3 regions of the Thalassolituus sp. UBA675 genome follow, and region 3 is predicted to be linked to each of the others. Evidence: predicted binding sites of a transcription regulator. Region 3 holds the regulator's gene; each other region holds the start of a gene.

Region 1 (10,434 bases), on a different contig from region 3:
CTGAATCCGTCGAATACGGCGTGAATGTACGACTCCTTGATGCCAATAATAATCTTGTGCCAGCTGACGTTATTCTTAAACACCAGTCATTAACGATTGATCCATGTACTGTCGCACTGGTGGCAGAATGTGGCAGCGAATCAGATCGACTGATCGCAGGTGAGGCTTATCGCCTTGAGCTTACAGGGGTACGGCCTCTGAATGATGATGGTACGACGGGCATCAATTACTCCCTTGATTTTGTGCCACGGGATACCACGCCAACATCCATTCTGATTCAGGATATTGTCGATTCAGAAAACTCAGAAATATCGCCGTTAAACGAAGGTCTGGTCAATGGGGTAGTGCTTAATTCGGTATTGCAGGGCGTCACTGATTTATCGCAGCAGACCGGCACTCTGAATGCAGAGCTGGCCTATGCGGTTAACTTCCCTGGCAATCAGCCCGTACCACTGCGCATTGCTCGCGGCAGTACGCTCATGAGTTCATCACTTGATGTAAAAATTAATGGCAATGTTCCTCTTCTGGATGCTGAAACAGGCCTTCCGCAGGAAACCGGGTCAGTTATTGTGACCTTTATTTCTGACGCTAACGGGTACCTGTACCCGAACCCTTACACCGATGACCCGGAAGCTCAGCGTCATATACGCTTATTTATGGATGTCAGTATGAATACCGCTGCAGCACAGCCAAATGCGTCGCTCTCGCAGGATTTAATGCGCGTCGAACTGGTTGGGTTGGCTCAGGTACGTAATGGTTTACTGGAAATTAACTCTATCGGTATTGTTGAACCCAATATTCTTGGTCAGGACGTTGGTAACGCCACCATCGCGTTTAAATTGCTTGCCGAAACGAACGACCAGATCGAACGCTTATTTGATCAGGAGCAGAATCAGGCGCCGAATACTCCGCCACGCCTCGTAAGCTGGGTGCCTGGCTTTGAGACCGCCATTCCGGCGACACGCCAGTCGATGCAGCGCCCGGGTGATCCTATTATTCTGAATTTCGATCAGCCGCTGCGCCGACAGGCCGGAGAACTCGTCGTTATTGAAGAGAATGGCGTGCGGCTATCTGCTGAAAACGTGACCAGTGACATTGACGGAACCGTACTGACGGTACAGGTTCGTGGCGGTCTTAAACCTGCAGCGGAATACGTAGTCACTACGACCAGCCGCTTACAGAACCTTGAAGGGTCGCCAGCACTGGCTGACACACTGACGTTCAGTATGCCTGCAACACAGCAGACAGATCAGGAAATTAAAGTTTCGCCTCTGGCGCTGACGACGTATCCCGGCTTCCCGTGTGTATCAACAGCCACTCTGAGTGATATTTTTCCGCTGCCACCCGAGCAGCCAAATCACGGCCAGTGCGTCGTCTCTGAGAATACGCCTGCTGAAGTAGAAAATCAGACATTGCCATTAACTACGATGCCAGCTGATCGGCCGATCGCGGTTATTTTCTCGCAGGTGATGGATATTGATTCAATCAATCTGAATACCTCGTTTAAAGTTGAGCGAGTTAACGAAGACGGAGAAATTACCCCGGTGTCGGGTCGTCTTGAAAAGGCTCGTCAACGTATTCGTTTCTTCCCGGAAAATGCTTGGGAAGAAGGGCAGGTCTATCGTTACACAATGGCGTCAGCACATGCTGATTCGGTAAACGATACCGTATGTGATGAGCTGGATATCATCTGCTCAGATGCCGGTCTTCCACTGCAGACGGATCTTCTTGTCGACTCTGAAGATTTCGGCGGCCCGGATATGGTGATTTACTTCCGTGGCAGCGCTCCTCAAGAATCTATTTTTACGCCGCTGCGTAATTACCCTGTGCGAGATGCTAACGCCAATTACGTTGTCGATTGCGGGGAGCCATGCCTGGAACCATCAACCAGTCCGATAACGGCGTCAGGGGATGTCTTGCCGTCAGAGAATGCCGCAATCCTTACGGTAGTTAACGGAGAAGCAACGCTTCTCAACGAGACACTCTCACTGCCAGCACGTAATGGGTGTGATCCGCTCGGTGACGATTGCCCCGACAATAAGGCCGTATTCCAGACATTAGCCCTGAATACAGAGGTGATAGGGCCAACGGTCGATCCAGAAACCGGTCAGCAAGCCGTAAAAGTACACCTGTATCCCATGCTTCTGGCGACCACACCTACCAGTGTTTTTCTCCCAGTGCTGGGCGAGCAGACCACCGGCACACAAATCCTCCGTATGCGCTACACCACACCGACCGAAGACAACCCAATGGGGTTGGTGCCCGGTATGATTGTTACTGGCGATAACGGTCAGCCAATCTTCAAAACAGAGGTTACTCTGGCGCTGGATTCTCCTAACCTGGCGTTACCTGACGGTGGTGAAATACTCAGCCACAATCTTTACAACTATCCGCTGCCTTTGACGCTGGTGGGAGATATCACATTCTTTGATGATGGCCGGATGCAGATTGAACAGCGCAATCAGAACGTGCCACCAATTAACGTACTCGTGAACATTGATCTGGAGTCGGCACTTGGAGAAGTCGGTTCAACCGTGGGTGACCTGGTAAACGCGATCACTATCTTTACCGGAGATCTCACTGAGTCACTTGACCCTGTCACCTGTGGCGCAACCGATGTTCCTCTGCTGGGCATCCTTGCAGACGTTCTCTGCACAGAGAATGAGTCAGACGAAGTTGCTTCTCTCCTTATCCCTCTGGAAATACAGGAAGAAGATCTTTATCTGAACTTTATCTCACTGCCAATTAAAGAAGCGCCGGAGGTCAGACGGTAACGTCTGCGCCGGTTAATCTAATCCCTTTGTTCGGGGGCTGCGGGTTTGTTATACCGAGCCTCAAGCCCCCGAAATACATCCCGCCAGGTCAGAATACCTGCAATCTTATCTTCATCGTTGAGTATCGGCAGACAGGTGACGCCGTGTTGGTATATCAGCGATACAGCCTCACGGATATTACTGCCTGCTTTGATGGTAACCGGGTTCCGACTCATAATCTGATGAGCCTTCTTGTTAATCGTTGCAGTATCGTGCGTGGTTTCTGCCGGTGTGCCAATGTATGGGCTCACCGCTTTAAAAAAGTCGCGATCGGTAATAACCCCACGTAATCGGCCATTCTCAGCCACCAGAACGTGATGGAAGCGCGTATTAATGAATATTTCCTGCAGCTTTGTCAGCTTGTCATCCAAATGTACGGTCACGACTCGGGTGGTCATCAAAGAATCCACAATCATCAGAACCTCCTGCTTCTTATACCTCTATCTGATGAGTTTAGCACCTCTCAATGAAGTGAACTGGTTCTTCTGATGCTTTCGTTTGGCGCGCAGAGTCGCGGCATCGGGTACAAAGCTTATGTAGGATGTTTCACAAATCTGAAGCACTGGGGGGGTACTCTCAGTGGTTTTACTGCTGTGATGTCTGGAGACAGAAGATGAAAAAGCTCGCATTGGTGGCGCTGGCCGTACATTTACCCGCTTATGGCATGTCCTGGTTTCCTGAGGAACCAGAAGAGCCGGTCGTTGAGGTGCCAGACGGCGCAGTTTCTTTTATCGCCATCGGTGACACCGGTACGGGCGAAGAAAAGCAGTATAAGGTTGCGGCAGCCATGAAGGCAGTCTGTGATGAACTCGGCTGCGATTTTGCCCTGGGGTTGGGTGACAATATCTATGAAACTGGCGTTGATTCGGTCGACGATGTTCAGTTTATCGATAAATTCGAAAAGCCGTATGCAGACGTTGATTTCCCGTTCTATATGACGCTTGGTAACCACGATAACGGCTGGTTGAGTGGCGATGGCCTGGATAACGACAAGGGCGAGTTTCAGGTGGATTATCACTATGCGGAAGACCGCATGAGTGAAAAGTGGAATATGCCAGCACGGTACTATTCGTTTACTGCACCGCTTGAATCAGAAGCGCCACTGGTGACTTTCTTCTCACTCGATTCTAATCCGCTGGCGGCTGTGTCTGATCCTGATCCTAAATACCGTCAGTTTAAATACTATCGGGTTCAGGAAGAGTGGATCGAAGCTGAAAAAGAATCTGCGACGACACCCTGGAAAATTGCGTTTTCCCATCACCCATATATTTCAAATGGCCGTCACGGCAACGCTGGCTGGTACGATGGTGTTCCTGCTTTCGGATACGCTTTTTATGATTTCGTAGGCGACAATTTATGCGGCGATTTTGACCTGATGATTTCTGGCCATGATCATGATCTTCAGATTCTGCCACCCGTAGAACGTTGCGATGGTATGACTCAGATAGTGTCAGGTGCAGGCGCAAAACAACGTCCACTGGACGATGTAAATCGTAATCTGGCAGAATTTCAGCAGGGTGATGTACTGGGCTTTATGCATCTGAATATAGAAGGTAGCCAGTTGACGGTGCGGGTCTACACAGTCGACGACGTAACGGGTGAGCACGCTCTCGCACACACTTATCAGATGACGCGTGATTAAGCCGCTTTACTGATGTATCACCGGCTATACGCCGGGTGTTTTGAAATAAAAAAGCCACTGATATCCTATCAGTGGCTTTTTTATTTAGCTTATTTTGAGCTTTTTATGGCTCGCGTACGCGTTAGCGCACCAGGTGCTGTGGCAGGATAGCGACACTCTCAGCGGCGGAATAGTCGATTGAAAGATCTGGAGCGATATCACCGCCCGCGCTTTTCAGAATATCGTCGAAGCGCAGGATCTTACCGTTCGATTTTTCCGCAACGTAGAGATTCTTCCCGTCGTACATGATGTCGACCGGGTTGCCCAGCTCGGTCGCTGCTCCGGCAATATTTACCTGAACATCCGTTTGCCCTGAAGCAGAAGAAGCTGCAGCAATAACGTAGATCTTGCCGTCGTCAGCGACTGCAGCCGAGCCTACATCAGAAACGATGAGTGAGTCAGTTACCGGGTCATAATCAATACCATGCATGTTGGTCGGAGCCGCTACCACAACACCCGAGTTTGCAGGTGTAATCAGGCGGTCTTCCGACATTACTGTAGTGGTGCCCTGATTAAGCTTTTTCATCACGTTATCGAATACAGCGATCGTACCGTTGGTCAGTGCGAGGAAAGCCTTATCTGTTTCGGCGTCATAATCGACGTCCCACGGAGTCGCGCCACCTGATGGATACAGACCCATTAACGGAGCCGCGTTACCCGCCGCACAAGTTGAGTAAATCAATACACCCGTTTCTGTACGGGCGGCATTGGTGCCAATGTCTGCAACGAAAATTGCTCCCTGATGGCTATCAACATCAAGACCTTTTGGATTGACCAGCAAGGTTGCTGCTCCAATAATCTGGCGATCGCGACTGGTATCCAGGCTACCGCTGTCACGATACTTCGATACACGGTTCAGTACGGCAATGCCGCCGTCGGTTTCGTCGCCGTACGTCGCATACGCGTCGCCTTCAATATCGAAAGTCACACTTTCAATGGTCGTCACACCGGTGAAGGTTGCTGTAACGGCGCTCAGGTTGGTTGTGAAGCGGCTGATATTCGTGCTGTTGCTGCTGGCGGCCACAGCGCGCACAGTGTTCACATCGGTCGTATCAGAGACATCAGGGTGAGTCGCCATGGTATGAATCTCTGCAAGCGATTCAGGCTTTGATGTGCTGCTGACAAAATCAGGTGCAATGTCACCGCTGCCAGACGCAAAAATATTGCTGTACACGAGTACTGCATCGTTCGACTTTTCTGCAACGCGCAGTTCAGTACCACTTAGAATAATATCAACTGGGTTGCCGAGCATGGACTCAGGGCCATAAATATGGCGATCAACCTGAGTACCACCGTCGGCAGTAGAGGCCAAAGAAATCACAAAAATAGCACCGTCAGTAGCAGAGGCTGCATCGCCAACATCGCTCACTACAAGGCGGTCGCTGGCCACTTCATAGGCGATGCCATGGGCGTTAACAGAGATTTTAGTGCCTTCGCTATTACTTGGCGTGATGGTTCGGTCGGCAGCTGATGCCGTAAAGCCGTTGGCCATGTAATCGTCATAGACAGCGATCGTACCGTCAGTCAGAGCGATAAATAAGCGATCGTTCGCTTCGTCATACGTCAGGTCCCAGGGCTTCACGCTAAGAGTCGTTGTCGCAACGGGGGCAACATCGCCCGCAGCGGCAGTACCGAAGACGCTGATATTCAGCTCATTCAGGTTTGCTACAAATACATAGCCTGCGTCTTCAGCGAGGGCGATACCTTTCGGATTTGCAAGCCCAGTGGTTGTGCCTGTGATCTCACGATCATACTGGCTGCTGTATTCGCCGCCAGCCGCTCGCTGGTTAATCCGGCAGATCGTGCGGACAGCGTTGTCTGTCAGGTCTGCGGCCTGAACCAGATCACCGGAGGGGTCAATCGCGATACCCTCGTTCGCACCCGTCGAAAAGCTTTTTGAAACAGCACCCGACTGATTCACTGTGTCAACCGTACCCGCGTTTTCAGAACCGTTGTTAGCGAGTAAGTAGTTCAGATAGCTGAGCCCGGGAGAGCCGTTTACGCCATCTGTACCATCGGAGCCATCATCACTACCACAGGCCGTCAGGCCGATGATGCTAGCGGCAATGAGAGTCAGTTTGTTTGCTGATTTGTACTGGGGGAAGATCTTCATATCACGTGTACCTTTCAAAGAGGTAAGTTGTGTAGCCATTTGGCTGCGTCGTTGGATGTGACAGATCGGGTGCAAAGATGCATCACTTAGGTGATACGAAGGGGGATTCAGTTTGGATGCAGGTACCGTAGAAAAAAGTTGTATTGGCTGTATTTGTTACGAAAGTTACGAAAGCAAGAGGGCGCCTCAGCGCCCCAGAAGTTGATTCAGACAAGTCGCATAAGGCTCATCGCCTCGATATTTTTCACCGACCTCGCGTACTGCTTTGCTCAGCAGCAAGTCGGCATCTACCGGTCCGATTGCCTCGCAGCAGCCGATGTAGGTGAAGTTAATCAGCTTACGTGCGTCCCTGATTTCCAGTGGCGTATGAACGGCTGAGACCGAAATATCCGGTTGTTCAAACATAGCCACAGCGGCAGGCTGCAATTTCTTCTTTTGAGCGGCGCTGAGTACATACGATTTAATGCTGCGTATCTGATCTGAGCGCAAGCGACTGAACAGCATATTAACCACTTCGGCGACCAGACTGTTCTGCGGTGCAGTACCCGAGGTCTTCTGAAGTTGCGAAGGCCTGAAGGTAGTTTGCTGAGGCCGGCGGATCTCTTCTTTGGTCACCGGCTCAGAGGGCGTAAACGAAGTTTCTGCATCGTCTGCTGAATTCATCCAGTTGATGGGGTCAGGCTTCAGATCGGATTCGTTGGCAGCCATGACCATGCGTACCAGGCGGCTGAGAATCTCGATGCGGTTTTGCTGAATACCCGGAACATCCCGGCACGCTCCCAGAAACTGATTCAGTTCATAGCGCGAGCGTTCAGAGAATTCTGCCTGCCATAGGATCATAACTTGGCGAAGTTCTTCGCCAACAATATAGTCCGACAAAATCGTGAACACGATGCGACGTTTAATATCAGGGCTCATGCTTATGGCTCCTGACGGAAAGTGATGTTTTGCTGGAACTCTGGATAACCGACTTCATTGTGCTCGGTACAATCCAGGCCCATCTGCTCATGTTCTTTTGAAGACCGAAGGCCAATCACAAAACGAATAAGCGTAAACACCAGCAGCGACAACGGGAAGGCCCAGAGGAAGGCAGCGATCACACCAATGGCCTGAGTCGCAACACGCTGAGCATCGAACATGTCGCCTGCGAAAAAGAGCCCCGCGGCAATCGTGCCCCAAGCACCTGCGAAACCATGGACAGGAATCGCTGAAACAACATCGTCGAGTTTCCAACGAAGCATCAGGTCCTGGCCCAGTGTTGCAATCACACCACTGACAGCGCCTGTGACGATGGCGAATGGCGGTTCCATCGTGGCGCAACCCGCGGTGATCCCGACCAGTCCTGCGAGGCTACCATTAACTGTGGTTGTTAAAAGAATCGGACGCTGCAACAGAGCAGATAATAGAATCGCACCGCCGGCTCCAGCCGCGGCGGAAAGGTGAGTGTTAAGAATAATGCCGCCAATATTTTCTGACGCAGATAATGCACTGCCGCCATTAAAGCCAAACCAGCCGAACCAGAGGATGAAGCCACCCAGTGCAACCAGAGATAAATTGTGGCCCGGAATATTCCGTACTTTGCCCGAATTATCAAAACGGCCGGTACGGGCGCCAACCGCAATGACCCCGGCAAGTGCACACCATGCGCCCAAAGAGTGCACAACGGTAGAGCCTGCAAAATCAATAAAGCCCAGCTCAGCCAACCAGCCCTGACCGCCGTAACTACCGCCCCAGGCCCAACTGCCAAACACAGGATAAATAAAGGTTACGATAGCGGCAGCGGATAACAGATACGCGGTGTAGCGTGTACGCTCAGCCATAGCACCACTGCAAATCGTGACGGCCGTTGCAGCGAACATGGTCTGGAATAATAAGAAGGTGAAGTCCCAGTTGCTGCCTTCGGATAAGCCGAAGGCCGTGGTACCAAAGAAACCTGTGGGGTTGTAGCCAAACATAATGCCGAAGCCAACGGCCCAGAACAAAAGACTACCGATACAGACATCGATGTAGTTTTTCATCATTACGTTAATCGCGTTTTTCGCACGCGACATGCCGCTTTCAAGCAAGGCGAACCCTGCCTGCATAAAGAATACAAGAGTGGCGGAAACCAGTATCCAGACGATATCCGTGCTAGTTATTCCGGTATCTGCATGAGCGATGCCGGGGACAATAGTTAGCGACAACAGCATCGCTGGGAGGAAGTACATATAGCTAAGCCTATGTTTCTTATAAAATTTCTCCTGCTTGTTTGGCAAGTGTTGTGCCATCTATTTATATCTTTGTAACTAACGGCAAGTTATGTGTCGCAGCTCAGCAGCGATGGGCCTTTAGCGACAGGATGGAAATTATATGGAAAGGGGATTTAAACCGCTTTTACGATATTGGTGCGTGAGTGGTTGGTATTGGTGCGCCAAACTGGTCGAAAACAGTGCAAAAAAACGACATCGTGGGGCACGATTGTTATTCACCTCGTAACGCTTCAATCGGGCTCAGGCGTGATGATTTATACGCAGGCCAGATACCTGAAATTAGCCCGGTAATAACGGCGACTGCGATGGCCAGCCCGAGTGTCGAAAACTGAATCTGAACCGGAAAGGCCGGGGCCAATAGACTTAACAGGGCGACGACAACGGCTGTGATAACGATGCCGATAAAAGCACCGAATAATGAGAGCATGACGGCCTCGCCCAAAAAGAGACTGAGCAACTGCCGTCGCGGACAACCAATGGCTCGCAGTAACCCGATCTCTGCGGTGCGCTCGGTCAGGTTGGTCGTCATGATGGTGAAGATACCCACGCCGCCGACTAATAAAGAAATCCCACCCAAAGCCGCGACGCCTATGGTCAGGATGCCGAGAATGCGGTTCATGCTACTGAGCATTTCATCCTGGCTGGTCAGGGTGAAGTCTTCCTGGCCGTGGCGTTTTATCATCATCGCTTTTATGCGCTCAAGCATCTGGCTGGATGTTGTGCCTTCAGAGAACACGACATCCACTTCCATTAATCCTTCCCGATTAAAAAGCGTAAGAGCACGATCCGCAGGAATATACGCCATATCATCAAGATCAAACCCCAGTGTTGAGCCTTTGGGTTGCATCACACCAATGACCCGATAACGCTGGCCACCAATGCGGATAAACTTCCCGAGCGGGTTTTCGCTACGAAACAGCTCTCGGTATAAGGTGTCGCCTATCACTGCAACGGCAGGGCTATTGCCGCCGGTGTCGGGCAGAAACTTTCCCATCGCCAGAGGGAAATCCCAGGCCTGATTAAAATCAGAGGTCGTACCGAGAATCTCGGTACTGCGAACGCGCTCGCCGTAACGAATAGGCCCCGAGCCCTGAACATTTGATACCACCCATTCGCTGCCGGTAATTCTCGCTAAGGCTTCTGCATCATCGAGGGTCAGTAATCGCACCGAGCTGATTAACCCTCCGGCCATACCGGCAGTTTCGCTGTGGCCCGGCGTGATCGCAATAATACGAGTGCCAAATTGTGAGAAGCTATCCAGAACATATTGGCGAACGCCGTGCCCGAGTGTGGTTAACAGCGTGACTGCGGCAATACCAATGGCGATGCCGAGCGCAGTTAATACGCTTTTGCCCGGCTGGCTGGTGACAGGTGAGGTAGCAAGGCGAAGCCAGTCGTCAGGTCTTATCATTTATATTTCCCTCGCAGCAAGGTCTACCACAGTTATTTCCCTGCCTGAGCTTGCAGTGCCAACACGGGTGGCAGCTTTGCGGCTTTCTGCGCCGGTATCCAGGAGAAGAGAATGCCGGCAATGGCAGACACACCAATCGCCGATACGCTGGCCCATAAAGGGGTTGC
Region 2 (10,434 bases), on a different contig from region 3:
AAAGAACTTGCGGATAGCTCAGGACTCAGCGTGAATCGAGGTATCTGTGTCGATGAAAGAATGCAGACATCTGCTGACGACATCTTTGCCCTGGGAGAATGCTGTGAGTTTTCAGGAACCACTTACGGTTTAGTAGCACCTATCTGGGATCAGGCCGACGTCATCGTCAGACAACTAACATCCAAAGATAACGCCAGTGGTTACATTGAGCGATCACACCTGACCAAACTCAAAGTATCGGGCCTGGACATCCATAGTATCGGTGAGTACGAAACACCGGAAGGCGCAGACGCCCTGGTACTGGAAGACCGAGAATATGGTGTCTACAAGAAAGTGATCCTGAAGGCCAACCGGATCATAGGTGCGTTATGTATAGGAGATGTCACCGACAGCCATTGGTACTACCAAATGATGGAAGAAAAAACAGACGTCAGTGACTATCGCGACATGCTCATATTCGGGCAAGCGTATTGTTCCGACGCAGCCTGATCAGTGATCAGACCAGACTGCGAACTCATTCCCACTGGGCTCACGGAAATGGAAACGCTTCCCTCCTGGAAACTCAAAAACCGGGCGCACGATTTCACCGCCAGCAGCACTGACCTTACTCATGGTGTTTTCTATATTGCGGCTATAAAACACCAGCAATGCACCACCTCGGGCGGGGTCAGAGGCTAACTCAGCCTGATAGAAACCGCCCATTAACCCCTGAAAGTCGAACGCTGTGTACGACTCACCATAATCGGTGAACTGCCAGTGAAATACCTGATTAAAAAACGTTTTGGTTGCTTCAAGATCACGTGCTGCAAACTCAACGTAATCCATCTTTTCGTGTTTCATCCGTTCCTTCCTTGTCAGTGGTTCTGTTCAAGACTGCCCGGTTACTCTGACAATAGCAACCAGGACTGAAGTATAACCACCAGCATAAGTATGGCCGATACTGCTGGCCATACTTTATCCGCGTGACGTTCGATCAGAGGCTTGCCAGAATACGTACTCACCAGAGCTTCATTCGGCTTTATCAGATCAGTCCAGAATTCGGACAGTGCGGAATGTCTGGCGCGAATATCAGGGTGGCAAGATTTTTCGATAGCCAGATCCAGCCATAAAGGAATATCAGAGCGTACTTCCCGCAGCGGTTGATACTTCCACTCGGAAACAGATCGTGCTCCCGTTCTGTGGATATGAGACATACGAAAAGGCTGTTCTCCACAAAGCATCTCATACACCATCACTCCTAGTGAGAACAGATCACTCTGAGTTGTCGCCGTACCGTACATAACGTACTCAGGAGCAATATAATTTACTGAGCCAACCGGGCAGTCTTCTTCCACAGGACTGGTAACTTCTGCCAGGCCCTTCACTTGCACCGTACCAAAATCAATCAGTTTCACCTGCCCCTGAGCGGTGATCATGACGTTCTCGGGTTTCAGATCGCGATGTACCATGCCCATGCGTTGAAACGCCCGCAGGGCCATCACTATCTGCTCAATAATGTTTCGTACACTGCTTAACTCCGGTTGTGGGTGATCGTTCATCCACTGACGCAGGGACTCTCCTTCAATCAGCTCACAGATATGATACATAAAACGAGCGTGTGGTTCGGGCGGTAGAATCTTCATAACATTCGCATGATCAACACGTGCCCCCACCCACTGTTCACGCACAAACCCCTCTAGATAGACCAGGTCTTCCTCAAAGTTCAGCGAGGGTGCCTTGAGCACATAACGTTTCTGATTACGTCTGTTCAGTACACGGTATAAATGACTGCGGGTTCCTGCATAGACAACCTGCTCAACCTCGTAATGATCAATACAATCTCCGGTATTCAACACGGGGGGAATAACGCGCTCAGTTAATACCCGATGAGTTTCCTCAATATTCTTTTCAGGCAGACTTTCGACCCGGATAATCATGGCGGTCAGGTTATCGTTACTGCCATTATTCAACGCCTGATCAACCAGAGATTGAGCACATTTCTCGAAATGAATTTGTGTGCTCTGCGATGTCAGTTCCTTGATCAGAGTGTCGCGCATCCGCTTATCTGTAAGAAAACCGTGAACTCCATCTGTCGTCATAAGGAGAACATCGTCGCTTTCCAGCGGCTGGTTCAGGTAGTCAACCTCGAGGTGAGTGTCCATGCCCATAGCGCGACTGAGGTAATCCTGACCATTCCCATGTTGATGAGTATGATCGCGGGTCAGGCATTCCAGAGAACCGTTTCTTAAGCGGTATACACGCGAGTCGCCCACATGAAAGACATGAAGAGTGCTCGATTTAAGCACGACCGAGCTAAGAGTTGTTACCAGAGAGTTATGCCGCGCACTCGCTTGCTGTCCATGATGATACAGCCAGGCATTGAGGGAGCTCAGCACTTTTCCGGCTGCCGTTTTTACATCCCAACTATCCGGCGTGCTGTAATAATCATTTAGAAAATGAGTAACACTGGTGGTGCTTGCCTGTTGGGCGTTATCGCTACAACTCACGCCGTCTGCAATACAACAGGCAATTCCTTTATAACGGGCACTGTTTGTCGACGGCTGCCAGGCTGCGAAAGCATCCTGATTTTCTGGTTTGTTCCCAGCAGAGCTAAAACCTCCAAATGTCACTTCGAGGTTACGTTCGTTGCCTGGCGGCGTCATTTTCTTTCTCCCATAAAAAAAGTGGCCGGAGCCACTTTTTTACCGAACCGAGACCCATCAGTTTACACTGATCATCTCAACCGATCCGTCTTCACGGACTTCAGCAATGTGACCTTTCGGTTCTTCCATGAACAGAAGAGTAATAAAGCCTACTACGGCGGTCGCCGCGATTACCATAAAGAAGACAGAATAATCGACGAACGACAGCACTGTCAGATAAGTAACAGCACCCACGTTGCCGTAGGCTCCAGTCATACCCGCAATCTGACCAGTCAGACGACGCTTGATCAGAGGCACTGCAGCGAATACTGCACCCTCACCTGACTGAACAAAGAACGAACACGCCATCGCAGCAACAACTGCGAGCCAGAGTGGCCAGCTGCTATCAACCAGAGACATTATAAAATAACCCACAGCCAGACCCGCTGTCAGAATCAACAAGGTCGACTTACGTCCGAACTTATCAGACAACCAGCCGCCGCCCGGACGGGACATAAGATTCATGAAGGCGTAAGCCGACGCAACCATACCGGCCATAACAGGGTCCAGGGTGAAAGTTTCAGCAAAGAAAAGTGGCAGCATAGAAACAACCGCCAGTTCAGAACCGAAGGTTGCGAAGTAGAGTACGTTCAGAACAGCTACCTGCTTAAACTTGTACTGGTGCATTTCCGGAACCGGCTTTTCAAAAATTTCTTTGTTCACCTTCCAAACCTGGCTTACCTCGTAGATGAACAGCAGAGCCAGACCGACATAACAGAAGACCGCCGTGGTTTCTGTCAGAAGACCAACACCGTTCGGAGACAGCTTCCACGTCAACAGCGCCAGCGCTGCGTACATAGGAATCTTCATGAACAGCAGGAAGAAGAAATCGCCTTTGCTGGTCACTTCCATCGCACCAATATTTTTCGGCTTAAAGTAAGTCGATCCTTTCGGCGTATCAGAGACATTCATGTAGTACACGACACTGAACAGCAGGCTCATCGCCCCCGTTACAGCGATGGCATAACGCCAGCCGTCTTCACCACCGAACCACAAAGCAACCGCAGGCAATGTGAAAGCTGCTGCTGCGGAACCGAAGTTCCCCCAACCGCCGTAAATGCCCTCGGCTGTGCCCAGTTCATTTGCAGGAAACCATTCGCTCACCATACGAATGCCGATCACAAAGCCAGCACCGATGAAGCCCAACATAAAACGGGCTACAGCGGCTTGCACAAAGCTATCGGCAAACGCGAACATAAAGCAGGGAATTGAACACACTGCCAGCAGAGATGAATATACAACCCGGGGCCCAAACCGGTCAGTAAGCATTCCTATGACGACACGGGCAGGAATCGTTAACGCAACATTGAGAATCAGCAGCGTCTTAATTTCTGACGGTGCCAGCCCCAGGCTATCTGCAATAGCCATTAACAATGGCGCGTGGTTAAACCAGACGACAAAGGTAATAAAAAATGCAATCCAGCTCAGGTGCAAGACTTTCATCTTCCCTGTGAACGAGAAGATATTAAATTTTTCAGAGGTCATAAATGGCCTTAGTAACGATATATAGCAATCCGATTAGCGAGAAAGCCGCTTACGCGGCTGAACTCACCTGTACAATCCCGTTCTCAATGCGCACTGGGAAGTGCTCCAGCTTCACAGCATCATCTTCCAGGCACTCGCCACTAGTAAGATCAAAGTGCTGCTTATAAAGCGGAGACGCTACCACAGGACGCTCACCTATCGAGCCCAGAATTCCGCGCGACAGTACGTTCGCCTTTCCGAACGGATCGTAGTTACTGATTGCGTATACCGTCTCGCCATCACCAAAGCGAAATATCGCTACTTGTTTTCCTTCTACCAGCGCACATACGCCAGTATCGGGAACCAGATCTTCAAGAGAACAAATATTTGTCCAGTCAGTCATCATTTTTCTCCTGCATGCAGCCGTTGCTGCATGCTTTAATTCTATTAAGGTCTGCCAGAGATCAGTGCTTCTCTGCCGTTAACTCAACCAGTTCGATACGCTCGTTATCAGTCGCCGGGCGCCGCTGTCCGCGTTCACGCACATAGAGAAGGTTGTTGTCTTCTTCAGCAGCATTAATAAAGTGACTGAAGCGCTTGAGCTTCTCTGGGGATTCAACCGTAGTTTTCCACTCACACTGGTAAGTACCCACAACACGAGTCATGTCATTTTCAAGCTCACCACAGATATCCAGCTTGTCATCGATAACGACTTCACGCAGATAGTCGAGACCACCTTCAAGGTTTTCCAGCCATACAGATGTACGCTGCAGGCGATCTGCTGTACGTACATAGAACATCAATACGCGGTCGATATATTTGATCAGGGTTTCATCGTCCAGATCTGTCGCAAACAGATCAGCATGACGAGGTCGCATACCACCATTACCGCAGACATACAGATTCCAACCGCTTTCAGTCGCAATGACACCAATGTCTTTTGATTGGGCTTCGGCACACTCGCGTGTACAACCAGAAACACCGAACTTAATTTTGTGTGGTGCGCGCAGTCCTTTGTAGCGATGCTCAAGAGCGACAGCCATGGAGACAGAATCGAGCACACCGTAACGGCACCAGGTGCTTCCTACACAGGATTTCACGGTACGAAGTGCTTTACCGTAGGCATGCCCGGTTTCAAGGCCAGCGGCAATCAGCTTCTCCCAGATTTTCGGCAACTCGTGGAGTTGTGCACCAAATAAATCGATACGCTGCCCACCAGTAATTTTGGTATAGAGATCAAACTCTTTAGCGATCTCACCAATGGCAATCAGTTTATCAGGGGTAATCTCACCCCCCGGTACGCGCGGTACGACAGAGTAAGTACCGTCTTTTTGCATATTGCCGAGGAAAATATCGTTGGTGTCCTGCAGCGGCATCAGATCATCTTTCAGAACATACTCGTTCTTGTACGAAGCCAGAATAGAACCAATGGTCGGCTTACAGATCTCACAACCGTGTCCTTTGCCGTGCCCCTGCAATACATCCTTAAAGCTGGCGTAGCCTTTCACTCGAATAATGTCTGCCAGCTCAGCACGGGTGTAGGCAAAGTGTTCGCACAGATCATTATTGACCTCTACACCCAGAGCTTCCAGCTCGGCATCCATTACCTGCTTGGTCAGGGCAGCACAACCACCGCAACCCGAGGTCGCTTTGGTCGCACCTTTAATGTCTCCCATGGTGCAGCAGCCACCTTGTACCGCAGCAGCAATGTCACCCTTTGATACGTCGTAGCATGAACAGATCTGAGCCGTGTCGGGTAATGCAGTTACCCCCAGGCCTGCAGGCGCTTCGTCACCCAGTGCTGGCAGAATAAGTGCAGCTGGATTACCCGGGATATCCATATCGTTAAGCATGAGTTGCAGCAAAGTACCGTAGGATTCAGTTTCACCCACCAGCACGGCGCCAAGCAGTTTTTTACCGTCGGCAGAAACAATAAGTCGCTTGTAGACTTCTTCGATGTCGTCACTGAATACAAACGACTGAGAACCCGCCGTATGGCCATGCGCATCACCTATCGATGCGACATCCACGCCCAGCAGCTTAAGCTTGGTGCTCATATCAGCACCCTTAAAAGCAAGTTCCGGGGTTTTCAGATTTACCAGGGTGTCTGTGATGTGAGCCGCTGTGACTTTTGCCATCTGGTAGCCCGGTGCGACCAGACCGAAAATTTTACTGTCCCAGAGCGCACATTCGCCAATTGCATAGATGTCTTCTTCTGAGGTCTGACAATAATCGTTAATGACAATACCGCCGCGTTCGCCGACGTCGATGCCGAACTGTCGCGCAAGTTCATCCTGAGGGCGAATACCTGCAGAGAACAGAATCATATCTGTTTCAAGGTGTGAGCCGTCGGCAAAGTTCATGCGATAGCGGCATTCTTCGCCGGCGACAATTTCTTTGGTGTTTTTTTCAGTGTGTACTGACACACCCAGAGATTCGATTTTATGTCGCAGCAGATTACCGCCGCCTTCATCGAGCTGCACGGCCATTAAGCGCGGAGCAAATTCAACAACGTGGGTATCAAGGCCGGCTTCTTTAAGTGCATTTGCTGCCTCAAGGCCAAGCAGACCGCCACCAACAACAACACCCGTTTTGGATACTTCAGCGGACGCAGAAATTGCTTCAAGATCTTCAATCGTACGATAAACAAGGCAGTGATCCTGATCCTTACCCGGAATCGGTGGAACAAATGGATAGGAACCCGTTGCCAGCACCAGTTTGTCGTATCCTTCTATACGCCCGGTTGAGGTCGTAATGGTTTTGTTGTCGGCGTCAATTTCGACAACTTTCTCATTCTTTAAATAGGTAATACCGGAATCGTCGTATTCAGATTCTGTGGTGAGTGCCAGGTCAGCGGCGGTCGCCCCTGAAAAGTATTTGCTCAGCTGTACGCGGTCGTACGCAAGGCGAGGTTCTTCGGAAAAGGTGATTAATTCGAATTCTGAGGCTTTCTCAGATTCGGCCATAGTGGCGAGGAAGTTGTGGCCAACCATACCGTTACCAACAACTATGATGCGCTTCTTACTCATGGCGATGACTCTCTCTTATTCAGACATTCTTCTTGTCTCCTTAAATAAGTGCATCGTTGCTCTACTTACCCGCTACGCCGTTGCAGCAAACAGTATCGAATAGGCTTTAGCAATATGAGTGCCAAAGCGGTATCCAGAACCGCCAGATGCAATGGCAGGCCGTCGCGTCTGGTTTTCAGCCTGCCTGTCGGTGGGCTGGGAGTATCAGAACCACAGAGAAAAAGTGATCAGACTCCACTTTTCGCACCAGAAGAGTGCTCATTACAGTTTTATTGCACCCCAAAAAGGCAAATAAGATACAAGGTCACCAGTGACTTACCGAATCAACTTCTGAAAACGGGCCGGCCGATTCTGCTCACATATCACCAGGCTCAGTTGCCACGGGCGTTGAGGCGGGTCTGAGTATGAATAAATGACTAGCATCTCAGAGTTGGCACTCTTTTTGTTTACTCATTACTAAGACCTTGTGCATTGGCAGGGAGCCAGATTCAGCGGTCCAGACACCAACGTTGGTGTCGTCGTTTTGTGTTGTGTTTATGAGCATTGGCGCTCGCGGGTAACTCCGCGGGCGTTTTTTTTTGCTCACGAAAAGGCTTGAGAGTAGCAAGCCAACTATGTGGATAGCCCTATGAGTCATAAAAAGCTACAGGTTCAGACAACATGTCCATACTGCGGAGTAGGATGTGGTGTGGATATTTCTGTCGACGAGAAGGATATTGCGCCTGTCGCTGGAATGAAGTCGCACCCAGCAAATTTCGGGCGTCTATGCGTTAAGGGATCTGCGCTGCACGATACTCTGGATCAAACCGACCGTTTGCTACACCCGACAATGAATGGCCAGGCAGCTGATTGGGATACCGCACTGAACCTGGTCGCCGATAAGATCCGCCAGGTAGTCTCTACCCATGGCCCGGAAGCGGTTGCGTTCTACGGGTCAGGCCAGCTTCTCACAGAAGATTATTACGTCGCCAACAAGTTGATGAAGGGCTTTATAGGCAGTGCGAATATGGATACCAATTCGCGTCTGTGTATGGCGTCGGCTGTTGCTTCTTACAAACGGTCTATTGGCAGTGATACCGTACCGGGCTGCTACGAAGACCTGGAACAGGCTGACCTTCTGGTGATCACCGGAAGCAATGCCGCCTGGGCCCACCCTATTCTGTTCCAACGTATGGCTGCGGCAAAGAAAGCTCGCCCGGATATGAAGGTTGTTGTGATCGACCCTCGTAAAACAGCAACCTGTGACATTGCAGACCTGCATCTGCCAATAAAGCCGGGTTCCGATACTTCGCTATTTAATGCGCTGCTGACCTACTTACACCAACAGAACGCACTGGACACACACTTTATTGAGCAGTGTTCTGAAAACATCAGCGCAGCACTTGATGCCGCATCACAAGCAGCCGCTGATTTTTCTTCACTCGCTGATATTACTGATGTCAGCCAGCAGGACCTGGAAACCTTCTTCGCCTGGTTTCGCGATACGCCGAAAACGGTGACCTTTTATTCTCAAGGGGTGAACCAGAGCGTCGATGGAACTGATAAAGCAAACAGCATTATCAACCTTCACCTCGCCACCGGTCGTATTGGTAAGCCGGGTGCCTGCCCGTTCTCAATTACAGGGCAGCCGAATGCAATGGGTGGGCGGGAAGTCGGAGGTCTGGCCAACCAGCTGGCTGCGCATATGGACTTCTCCCCCGCCGATAGAGACCGCGTACGTCGTTTCTGGCAGTCACCTCGTATTGCAGAAAAGCCGGGCTTAAAAGCGGTCGATCTGTTCAACGAAGTCAAAAGCGGCAAAATAAAGTTCCTGTGGATTATGTCCACCAACCCGCTGGTCAGTATGCCTGATGCTGATGATGTTAAAGAAGCCATGAAACACTGTGAGCTGGTTGTCGTCTCAGATTGCATGGCAAACACCGATACAACCGCGGCTGCTCATGTACTGCTGCCCGCTGCCAGCTGGGGTGAAAAGAACGGTACTGTCACAAACTCTGAGCGCCGTATATCGCGTCAGAGAGGCTTCCTCCCTGCTCCAGGCGAAGCACGCCCTGACTGGTGGATAATTACTCAGGTTGCGCGTCGACTGGGTTTCGAGAAAGAATTTCCGTACGAGCATCCGGCCGATATTTTTGACGAGCACGCGCGGCTTTCCATGTTTGAGAACAAAGGCACGCGGGACTTTGATCTCAGCGGCCTGACCAATTTAAGCCGCGAACAATACGATGCACTCGCTCCGATTCAATGGCCGGTTAATGATAACTACCCTTCTGGCCGTGCACGTTTTTACGACGATGGATATTTCTATACTGAATCAGGAAAAGCGAAATTCATTCCTGTCATTGCAGTGCCGCCCGCGGCATCAGAAACAGGTCTGAGCATGAATACGGGGCGAGTACGTGACCACTGGCATACCATGACCAGAACCGCGAAAGCGCCTGTTCTGGCCCGACACATTGCTGAACCTTATGCGGACTTTCACCCTGAAGATGCGATGCGTCTCGGCATCAGGGACAACAAGCTGGTCAGACTCTGGAGTAACCTCGGAGAGATTATCGTACGCGCTCATGTCCGCAGTGATATGGCGCAGCGTAAGGGCGAAGTTTTTGTTCCCATGCACTGGACCAGTCGCTACGCCAGCAAAGCCCGCATGGGTACTCTGATCAACAAAGATCATGATCCAATTTCTGGTCAGCCTGCCCTTAAGATCACTGATGTTGAAGCGACTATATTTCCAACCGAGTGGGAAGGCTTTCTACTGACGAATAAAGACCTGGGCAGCCTTGATACCGATTACTGGGTTTACAACGTTACAGATACTGGCCACATGTACGAAATTAGTGGGCAAAACGATCCGGTTGAATTCATCAGCTCAGTCAGAAACCAGTTTGAGTCCGATAACTGGGTGATGTTCAGTGACCCCGCGAACCTGCATTATCGCCTGTGCCTGGTTGAGGGTAACCAACTCAAAGCGGTTCTCTTTATACATCAGGATTATGACTTCAGCAGTCGACAGTGGTTGATCGACACGTTTGGTCAGAAAGAGCTGTCAATGCAAGACCGCCGAGCCATCCTTGCTGGCCGCCCTCTTGGCAAAGTGGAAGATAAAGGAGCCATTATCTGCTCCTGTTTTCAGGTCGGTGAAAATACGATCAACAAAGCGATTGCCGATGGCTGTACCAGTGCAGATGAACTGGGCGGTCAGCTCAAATGCGGCACGAACTGCGGCTCTTGTATACCAGAGCTGAAATCTCTTATTG
Region 3 (10,434 bases):
CTTTGCCCTGCTGCTGTTCTTTATTATCTGTTATCGCAGAGGGACGCTGGGACGTATCCCAGGCATCATTCTTACTGCCGGCTACCTCGGCTACATGTTCACCTTATTTCTGGCAAATCAAGCATGACTGAATCAACGACTTTTAACTTTATTGACTCCGCACGCCGCACGGTAAAACTCGAACAGGAAGCGGTTGGCCTACTGAGCAACCATCTGGATGAGAATTTCACCCGCGCCTGCCAGTTGATTATTCAGTGCCGTGGTCGAGTTGTAGTAACCGGCATGGGCAAGTCTGGTCACGTTGGCAACAAGATGGCAGCGACACTGGCCAGTACCGGCACTCCTGCTTTTTTCGTTCACCCGGGCGAAGCCAGCCACGGTGACATGGGGATGATCACCGCTGCCGACGTTGTCATTGCATTATCCAACTCTGGTGAAACCAGCGAAGTGACCAGCCTGCTGCCACTGCTGAAGCGTCAGGGTACGCAGCTGATCAGCATGACAGGGAATAAAGAATCCACACTGGCGAAAGCGGCAGACAGCCACCTTTATGCGGGTGTCGATCAGGAAGCCTGCCCTCTTGATCTGGCGCCGACGTCCTCGACGACGTGTGCACTCGTGATGGGCGATGCGCTGGCGATTGCCCTACTGGAAGCAAAAGGGTTCACTGCCGAAGACTTCGCATTTTCTCACCCGGGCGGTAGCCTCGGTCGTCGTCTGCTGTTGAAAGTAGAAAACATCATGCACAGTGGCGAGCAGATTCCAGTTGTCTCTCCGGAAACCTCACTGCCTGAAGCGCTGCTGATCGCCACCTCAAAAGGGCTGGGCATGACCACAGTCGCAGACCCGGACGGCAAGCTCGCCGGTATCTTCACCGATGGTGACCTTCGTCGTGCCATCGACCATGGTGTCGATATCCGTAATGCCACCATCAAAGATGTGATGACGGTTGAATGTAAAACGACCTCACCGGGCATGCTCGCAGCAGAAGCCCTGAAAATCATGGAAGACGGCAAGATCAACGCGCTCGTCGTGCAGGACGAAGGCCGCACCGTCGGTGTTATTAACATGCACGACCTTCTGCGAGCAGGCGTCATCTGATGCGTAAGCGCTATCTACTGCTATTAGTCACCGCATTTTTCGGCGTTGCCTTTCTGGCAGTAGATCGCTACACCCGCGATATTACCGGGCAAACGACCGAACAGGTCGTTCGCGAGCCGGATTATTATGGCGAAGTACTGTTCAGTCGCCGCTACGAAAAAGACGGCTCACTGGCCGATACTTTTTACGCCGCAAAATCAGAGCACTTTCCCGAGGGCGACCTCACCGTATTCAGTGAGCCACGTCTTCTGGTCAGTTCAAAAGACGACTGGGTACTGACCGCTGACGAAGGTGTTATGCGCGGCAACGAACAGGCACTGAAATTATCAGGCAACATATTAATCAGGCCGCTCGACAGCAGTGACCCGATGCGCCTTGAAACCTCAAGGCTGACCTATCATATTGATGACAAGATCGCAGAGACTGATGAGCTGGTTACCATGACGGGTGAAAACAGCCGCATGACTGGCACCGGAATGATGTTTGACGCCACACGTCAGCGCCTCGAACTGAAAACAGGAGTCCGTACGACTTATGAACCTGTTCAATAAACTGGCCGTGATGTCGCTGTCAGTGATCGCAAGCTACACAGTCGCATTGCCGGATGACTGGCAGAAAGAAATGACGATCCTCTCGGATTCTGCAGAAATCGACCGCCGCGCAGGTACAGTTGTGTATGAAGGCAACGTCATTCTTACCCAAGGCACGCTGAAAATAGAAGCCGACCGCCTGATGATTCTGCGCAACGGCGACACCCTCGAAAAAGCCGTCGCAGAAGGCGACCGTGCCCGTTACCAACAGCAGATTGAGGTCGGTAAACCGCTCACCACAGCCCTCGGCAACCGCATCGATTACTACACCAGCGAGCGCCGCATCATTATTACTGGCGATGCTGAACTGGAACAGGAAGGCAATATTTTCAGCGGCGAACGCATCACCTACGACATGGCAACAGAGACCGTGCGTGCTGATGGCACCACCGCCGAGTCGTCGACCGACAGCACAGATGAAGACTCCGGCCGGATCAAAGTCGTTATCCAGCCGCCAAAACCTGAGTCCGAATCTGACTCAGAGTCTGACACGACAGAATCTCCGGAAGCAGCGACAGAATGAAAACACTGAAGGCAGAACATCTGGCCAAAAGTTACGGCGGCCGCGAAGTCGTTAAAGACGTGTCTATCCGCGTTGAAAGCGGCCAGATCGTTGGTTTGCTGGGCCCCAATGGCGCCGGCAAAACGACCTGTTTCTATATGATCGTCAACCTGGTGCAGGCGGATCGTGGCCGCATCATGATTGACGATGAAGACATCAGCCACCTGCCAATGCACGGCCGTGCCCGCAAAGGCATCGGTTACCTGCCGCAGGAAGCATCGATTTTCCGCAAGCTCAGTGTTGCCGACAACATCATGGCAATTCTGGAGACCCGTAAAGATCTCAATCGCCAGCAGCGCACCGAACAGCTCGAGCAGCTGCTCAACGAATTTCATATTCAACACATCCGCGACAGCGCCGGCATGGCGCTATCCGGCGGTGAGCGTCGTCGTGTCGAAATTGCCAGAGCACTGGCAGCAGAGCCCTCGTTCATTCTGCTCGACGAACCCTTCGCCGGTGTCGACCCGATCTCAGTCTCGGACATCATGGATATTATCCGTCAGCTTAAGGCGCGGGGCATCGGCGTACTGATTACCGACCACAACGTGCGTGAAACACTCGCGATCTGCGAGAAAGCCTTTATCGTTGGTGGCGGCCACATCATTGCCGAAGGCACGGCTGAAGATGTGCTTGCCAATGAGCAGGTGCGCGAAGTCTACCTTGGGGACGATTTCCGTCTTTGAAACTCTGACCGATGTCACGTACTGTAGAGTTATCTATTTACTCTGGTAAGCAAAATAGGTTCCATACACAAGGACTTTGCCTATAATGCTAGGTGCATCAAACAAAAAGATGGTTCGATTTTCAGGTCGTAATTACCGAGTTATATGAAGACATCCCTTCAGATTAAGATGGGCCAGCAGCTGACGATGACGCCTCAGCTGCAACAGGCCATCCGCCTCCTCCAGCTTTCAACGCTGGACCTTCAGCAGGAAATTCAGGAAGCGCTGGATTCCAACCCAATGCTGGAAAGCGAAGAGTTTGATGACAACAGCGACTCAGGCAACGAGTCCGACAACGATTCCCGCAGTTCTGATTCCGATAACAACGACAGAGACAGCCGCGAAGACCGTGAGAGCAGCTCTGACAATCAGGATTACGACAATTCCTACGATGACAATTCCTACGACGATCAGAGCGGCCAGGAATCTCTCGATGAGCAATGGTCGAGCGAGAAACTGCCCGATGACCTGCCTGTAGATAGCCAGTGGGAAGATACCTATCAGGTCAGCGCCGGAGTCGCATCAAGCTCCGGGCCGGTAGACGAAGACTTTGACTACGATTCCCGCTACGCCACCAGCGACAATCTGCAGGATCACCTGCTCTGGCAGCTAAACCTGACCCCAATGTCAGATGCTGACCGCGAAGTTGCGACCATGCTGATTGATGGTGTAGACGATGATGGCTACCTTCACACGACAGTTGAAGACGTCATTGAAGCGATGGACCCGTCACTCGAAATCGAAGAAGAAGAAGTGATGGCAGTTCTTCATCGCCTGCAACAATTTGATCCGGCCGGTGTTTTCTGCCGCGACCTGCGCGAATGTCTGCTTCTTCAGCTGCATCAGCTTCCACAAGGTACCCCGTGGTTAACCGAAGCTCAGCTGATCATTCGTGATCATATTGACCTGCTTGGTAGCCGTGATTATCAGTCGCTGATGCGCCGTACCAAATTAAAGGAAGACGACCTGAAATCCGTCATGCGACTGATTAAAGAGCTGAACCCTAAGCCGGGTGCCGGTATCGCTTCAGAAGAATCTGAATACGTCATTCCAGACGTCATCGTCCGCCAGATTCGTGATGAGTGGCGTGTTGAGCTGAATCCAGAAATTGCACCCAAGCTGCGCGTGAATGCCGATTATGCATCGCTGATCCGCCGCTCAGACAGCAGTGCCGACAATACCTTCCTCAAAGATCACCTGCAGGAAGCGCGCTGGTTTATCAAAAGCCTGCAAAGTCGCAATGACACTCTGCTCAAAGTCGCAACCAAAATCGTTGAATTCCAGATAGACTTCTTTGAAGAAGGTGATGAAGGGATGAAACCGCTGGTGCTTCATGACATCGCCGAAGCGGTTGGTATGCATGAGTCAACGATCTCGCGGGTGACGACTCAGAAATACATGCATACGCCGCGCGGCATTTTTGAGCTCAAGTATTTTTTCTCCAGCCACGTCAGCACCGACAGCGGCGGGGAGTGTTCATCGACGGCCATCCGGGCGATGATCAAAAAACTGATCGCGGACGAAAACACGCGGAAGCCACTCAGTGACAACAAGATAGCAACGATGCTGGGTGAGAAAGGCATCAAAGTGGCACGGCGCACGGTAGCGAAATACCGCGAGGCTATGCTGATACCACCATCGAATGAACGTAAGCAGCTGATTTAGAGTCTGTTAGTTGAGAGTCAACAGACTTTGATTCACATACCGCCAGCGACACAGGAGACTTGGCATGCAAATCAATATCAGTGGTCATCATGTAGAAGTAACAGAAGCTATGCAGGCACACGTTGAAGATAAAATGGCAAAACTGACGCGCCACAGTGACAGCATCACCACAGGGCAAGTCACACTGACTGTCGTTAAAGATCGACAGACGGCTGAAGCGACAATTCACATCACAGGTCACGACCTGCACGCCAAAGCAGAAAACGAAGATATGTATACCGCTATCGATCAGATGGTGGATAAGCTGGACCGTCAGGTTCTGAAACACAAAGAGAAGCTGGTAGCGCGCCAACACGGTCAAGGCTGAAGCATGTCTTTGAGTATTGAGGATATCCTCACACCGGAGCGGTCCGTCATTGACGTGACCGTTTCCAGTAAGAAAAAACTGTTAGAACAACTTTCATCTCTGGTTGCTGAAGAAATCGGCGACGCCTCCGCAGACGATATATACGAACGCCTGTTAGCACGCGAGCGCATGGGGAGCACAGGGATAGGAGAAGGCATCGCCATCCCACACTGCCGACTGCTGCAGTGTCAGAAAGCGTTGGGCATTCTACTAAGATTAAATACCCCGATAGACTATGATTCTATTGATGGTAATCCGGTCGACCTCGTATTTGCTTTGTTAGTCCCCGAGGAAGCGACCGACGAACACCTTCAGATATTGGCGACACTCGCCAGTAACTTTAATCAGGCGGAATATCGCGAAGCTCTACGCAACGCGCCAGACGCCAAACATCTTTTCCAGCGAGCGATCGCAGAGCGGTAGTCATCACGGAGTCGAATATGCGCCTGGTAGTTATCAGCGGAAGATCAGGATCGGGCAAATCGAGCGCTCTGCACGTTCTCGAAGATCTGGGCTTCTATTGCATCGATAACCTGCCGATCGGGCTGCTACCCGCATTGGCCAGTCAGGCAGATGCTAACGACAAGCTCACCCGGGTAGCGGTCAGTATTGACGCGCGTAACCTGTCGGCGACAGAAGAGCCTGTCGAACAACTACTGTTCGATCTGCCTAATGATCACTATCAGCTCGACGTGGTTTATCTTGATGCGTCTGAAAAGGTTCTGCTGCAACGATTCAGCGCGACACGCCGAAAGCACCCTCTCACGACCACAGAACTGTCACTGGCAGAAGCCATCGACCAGGAGAAAGACCTCCTTGATCCACTCGCCAATATGGCGGACCTGACCTTAGACACCACCCACATGTCTGTTCACGAGTTGCGCAGCATGATTCGCCTGCGGGTTGCAGATCGTCCGAACGGTGAGATGTCGATCCTGTTTGAGTCGTTCGGCTTTAAACACGGTATCCCGACAGACGCCGACTACGTTTTCGATGTACGGCACCTGCCGAACCCCTACTGGAGCGAAGACCTGCGAAAACTCACAGGCCTCGACAGTGAAGTACAGTTATTCCTGAACAGCTATGATGTTGTTGGAGAAATGCGGAAATCAATCAGCGATTTTCTGACTCGCTGGACGGATCGTCTGATCGAAGCAAATCGGAGCTACATGACCATCGCAATTGGCTGCACCGGTGGTCAGCACAGATCCGTCTACCTGGCGGAGCAGCTAGCCACCGAATACCGTATGAAATACCCGAACGTGCAGGTACGTCACCGTGAACTAGCGCGAGCGGCGAATCTGCCCACTCCATAACCCGGACACCGTATGATCCAGAAAAGCGTTCTAATAATAAATAAACTCGGCCTGCATGCCCGTGCTGCGGCCAAACTGGTATCTACCGCGTCAGCCTTCTCCAGCCAGCTGAAAATTGGCAAGGACGGGCGTATGGTCGACTGCAAGAGCATCATGTCAGTCATGATGTTGGCCGCAAGCAAAGGCACTGAGCTGATCCTGACTGCGGAAGGCAGTGACGAAGGAGCTGCCGTCGATGCCATTACCGATCTCATTGATCGTCGCTTCGATGAAGAAGAATAGCCCTCAGGAAAATTTCACGATTATCCCCGCTAAAACAGCTGATTAGGCCCAAAACTGCGAGTACTTTCGTGGTATCAACCGAGCAATCAGGCTAGAATCAGTTAACCCGATTTACTCCGGATTCCGGCCATGGCTCAGCACACAGAAAAGGCAAAAGCAAAACTCCACAGCCTTAATGCTGCCCTGGAAAGTGGTGCCCTGAATAAAGTAGAGCGCATCCTGAATTCTGGTCTCGCGCCTGCCGATATTGCTCACCTGATCGAGTCGTCCCCGCCGAAAGCACGTAAAGTGCTCTGGGATCTGGTCGACAAAGAACTCGAAGGTGAAGTACTCCAGTACTTAAGCGAAGACCTGCAGGCACACTTCCTGTCGGACCTGAGTGCCGAAGAACTGGTCGACATCACTTCAGACCTCGACGCCGATGACGTCGCCGACATCCTGCAGCAACTTCCTGAACGCGTTACCCAGGAAGTACTCGACGCGATGGACCAGCAGGACCGTACCCGTCTTGAACAGGTACTGGGCTACCCGGAGGACAGCGCCGGTGGTCTGATGAACACCGATACGGTGACCATCCGTCCTGACATCACGCTCGAAGTTGTTATGCGTTACCTGCGTCGCCACCCGACGCTGCCAGAAATGACGGATAACCTTCTGGTCGTAAACCGGAACAACGAATTTATTGGCATCCTGACCATCAACAAGCTTCTTGTCAGCGATCCCAACCAGACCGTGCGTGAGGTGATGACCACCGACGCCCGGGTGATCCCTGCCACCATGCAGGACACAGACGTTGCCAAACTGTTCGAACGACACGACCTTGTATCGGCTCCGGTTGTCGATGCAGAGGGCAAACTCATCGGTCGTATCACCATCGATGACGTGGTTGACGTTATCCGGGAAACCGCGGACCACTCGCTGATGAGTTCCGTGGGTCTGGATGAAGAAGAAGATACCTTTGCTCCGGCGCTGAAAACCAGCCGCCGTCGAGCTGTCTGGCTGGGCATTAACCTGCTTACGGCACTGGCTGCCTCCGCCGTCATCGGCCTGTTTGATAAAACCATCGAACAGGTCGTCGCTCTTGCTGTACTGATGCCCATCGTTGCCAGTATGGGCGGCATCGCTGGCAGTCAGGTCCTGACCCTGGTTATTCGTGGGCAGGCACTGGGGCATCTCTCCAGCGCAAACTTCCGCTGGCTGTTTAACCGGGAAATTATCGTCGCAGGCATTAACGGCGTGCTCTGGGCGGCTGTCATCGCGGTCATTACCCTGCTCTGGTTCAACGATCCGGGCATCGCCGCCATTATCGGTGCCGCCATTATCATTAATTTACTGGTCGCTGCAGTCACGGGCGCGGCGTTGCCACTGATACTCAAAGCCCGTGGCATCGACCCGGCACTCGCCGGTGGCGTAGTACTGACAACCGTCACCGACGTGATCGGCTTCCTGTCATTTCTCGGGCTCGCCACAATCTTCTATCTGTAAGCTGACCAGTCGCTGAGCTGATCACCACTGAATACTCCGGAGTTCTTATGACCCACGAAGACGACGACATCGAATACGAACTGGTCAGTAAGACTGAAATGAAGCGTGAAATGCATCGCTATCAGGAACTCGGAGAAACGCTGTGCAACCTTCCGCCTGCCAAATGGACTGACCTTCCGATTACCGATGTGCTAATGGCCGCGCTGGAAGAGAGCCGTCGTATTAAAAAACACGAAGCCCGCCGCCGTCACTTTCAATACATCGGCAAACTGATGCGCTCGGAAGACATCGACGCCCTTCAGGAGGCGATAGATATGCTCGACCCATCCAGCGAGGCCTTCGGTCGTCGTATGGGCCAGTTAGAGCAATGGCGTAATCGCCTGATCAAGGATGGTAAGGCGATGAACGAATTTCTTGATACCTATCCAGATACAGATCGCCAGCAATTACGTAATCTGGTGCGGAATGCTCAGAAAGAGATGCAGGCCGAGCCACCAAAGCCAGGCACCGCATTCAAAAAACTCTTTCAGCTGATTAAAGAGATCGACAGCAACGCCTGAACGCTTCATCCGGTGATCCGCCAGCTTACTTTTTATTCGCTATAAAGATGCGCACTTAGTGCGCATTTTTTGTTTTTCCTGCACCTGAGTATCGCACTGCCATCGTCTGTGATTACTCTTGCCCATTGCCTGAGAACCGACTGCTATAACTTAAGCCCCTGTTTTAATAGGGTTTTATCTCCAACAAAAAAATATGGCACGACGGTTGCAGAGTCCTGAGTGAGCCAACGACGGCTCTCAAAAAATCAGACAAAAATTCGATAACGGCGTCGACACCCATCGGTAAATCACCGACTGGGGCGACGCCGTTTTTCATTTTAAAGCCGATAGACCCCCCCCAAATTACGAGGAAATGCTATGTCCTACTTAATGCCTTCTGAGTTCGCCACAAAAATGGTGGATAGCGGTGCAGAAAAGATATTCATGTCGACCAAAGACACGTTGATCCGTGCTTTTATGGCTGGGGCTATTCTGGCTCTGGCTGCTGTATTCGCGATCACCGTCGCCATGAAAAGTGGTTCGCCAATTCTGGGGGCAGTGCTGTTCCCGGTAGGTTTCATCATGCTCTACCTGATGAAGTTCGACCTGCTGACCGGTGTATTCACTCTGGTGCCACTGGCGATTATCGACAAGCGTCCTGGCTGTACCGTTCCGCAGATGCTGCGTAACTGGGGCCTGGTATTCTGCGGCAACCTTGCGGGTGCTCTGTCTGTTGCGGTAATGATCTCTTTCATCCTGACCTATGGCTACAACACTGACGGCGGCGCAATCGCAGCCAAAGTATCAACCATTGGTGAATCACGTACCGTAGGTTATGCATCGCACGGCGTAGACGGCTGGCTGACTATTTTCATCCGCGGCATGCTGTGCAACTGGATGGTATCTATGGGTGTTGTTGGCGCCATGATATCTACTTCTGCGATCTCTAAAATGTTCGCTATGTGGATGCCAATCATGCTGTTCTTCTTCATGGGTTTCGAGCACTCCATCGTCAACATGTTCCTGTTCCCATTCTCAATGATCATGGGCGGTGACTTTACTGTGATGGACTACATCATCTGGAACGAACTGCCTACCGCACTGGGTAACCTTGTCGGTGGTTTTGTGTTCGTCGCTCTGCCACTGTACTTTACACACGTACGTCAGAGTGCCGACCGTACTCTGTAATCGCTACCCTTCGACGGATAGCAATACACTCTGCCTGTGCACATTGCACAGGCAGATCTGTTTTTTCTGCGAGGCAACACCATGTCAGAGCAGCTGAAAGTCAGCACAGGGCAATGCAGCGATAAAGGCGTCAAAGCCATTAACCAGGACTTTCACGCCGTTCACACCCCAACGCTCCCTCTTCTCGAAAGCAAAGGCGTAGCCATGGCTCTCGCCGATGGCATCAGTAGCAGCAACGTCAGTCATGACGCCAGCGCTACCGCTGTTCAGAGCTTTCTCAGTGACTATTTCAGCACCTCAGAAGCATGGACAGTAAAGACCTCGGGGCTAAGGGTACTGAAGGCAACAAACTCATGGCTACATGCACAAGCCAGAAGAAACCTGAGAAGCTACGACCCGAATAAAGGCTATGTCTGCACCTTTAATGGGTTAGTTATTAAATCCCGTACCGCCCATATTTTTCACGTCGGTGACAGCCGTGTTTACCGTGTTGCAGATAAACAGCTGGAACAACTGACAACAGACCATCGTTTTTATACCTCCGAAGACCAAAGCTACCTGACCCGTGCCTTAGGCAT

What was found. Region 3 encodes sigma-54, which starts transcription at its own class of promoters, with help from an activator protein. Its sites were predicted from a motif close to TGGCACNNNNNTTGCTNT; they were not measured.
Region 1: B3007_RS04910 (ammonium transporter) is a predicted target of sigma-54. The motif match lies at 8,856-8,873, and genes of this name have one in related genera.
Region 2: B3007_RS04570 (nitrate reductase) is a predicted target of sigma-54. The motif match lies at 7,606-7,623, and genes of this name have one in related genera.

The regions. Positions count from the first base shown of each region.
Region 1 covers NZ_DBNJ01000009.1:232,841-243,274, forward strand. The annotation lists gene B3007_RS04885 (Ig-like domain-containing protein) at 1-2,774, shown strand, start outside; gene B3007_RS04890 (CBS domain-containing protein) at 2,792-3,229, opposite strand; gene B3007_RS04895 (metallophosphoesterase) at 3,427-4,455, shown strand; gene B3007_RS04900 (hypothetical protein) at 4,577-6,607, opposite strand; gene B3007_RS04905 (hypothetical protein) at 6,794-7,525, opposite strand; gene B3007_RS04910 (ammonium transporter) at 7,528-8,814, opposite strand; gene B3007_RS04915 (ABC transporter permease) at 9,068-10,267, opposite strand; gene B3007_RS04920 (ABC transporter permease) at 10,300-10,434, opposite strand, start outside.
Region 2 covers NZ_DBNJ01000009.1:151,392-161,825, reverse strand. The annotation lists gene B3007_RS04600 (NAD(P)/FAD-dependent oxidoreductase) at 1-489, shown strand, start outside; gene B3007_RS04595 (VOC family protein) at 490-840, opposite strand; gene B3007_RS04590 (bifunctional protein-serine/threonine kinase/phosphatase) at 882-2,642, opposite strand; gene B3007_RS04585 (NarK family nitrate/nitrite MFS transporter) at 2,700-4,166, opposite strand; gene nirD (nitrite reductase small subunit NirD) at 4,216-4,548, opposite strand; gene nirB (nitrite reductase large subunit NirB) at 4,610-7,174, opposite strand; gene B3007_RS04570 (nitrate reductase) at 7,803-10,434, shown strand, end outside.
Region 3 covers NZ_DBNJ01000031.1:63,969-74,402, reverse strand. The annotation lists gene B3007_RS13715 (calcium/sodium antiporter) at 1-127, shown strand, start outside; gene B3007_RS13710 (KpsF/GutQ family sugar-phosphate isomerase) at 124-1,101, shown strand; gene lptC (LPS export ABC transporter periplasmic protein LptC) at 1,101-1,652, shown strand; gene lptA (lipopolysaccharide transport periplasmic protein LptA) at 1,636-2,214, shown strand; gene lptB (LPS export ABC transporter ATP-binding protein) at 2,211-2,936, shown strand; gene B3007_RS13690 (RNA polymerase factor sigma-54) at 3,081-4,640, shown strand; gene hpf (ribosome hibernation-promoting factor, HPF/YfiA family) at 4,705-5,007, shown strand; gene ptsN (PTS IIA-like nitrogen regulatory protein PtsN) at 5,011-5,469, shown strand; gene rapZ (RNase adapter RapZ) at 5,487-6,362, shown strand; gene B3007_RS13670 (HPr family phosphocarrier protein) at 6,375-6,644, shown strand; gene mgtE (magnesium transporter) at 6,774-8,129, shown strand; gene yjgA (ribosome biogenesis factor YjgA) at 8,177-8,689, shown strand; gene B3007_RS13655 (formate/nitrite transporter family protein) at 9,047-9,856, shown strand; gene B3007_RS13650 (bifunctional protein-serine/threonine kinase/phosphatase) at 9,938-10,434, shown strand, end outside.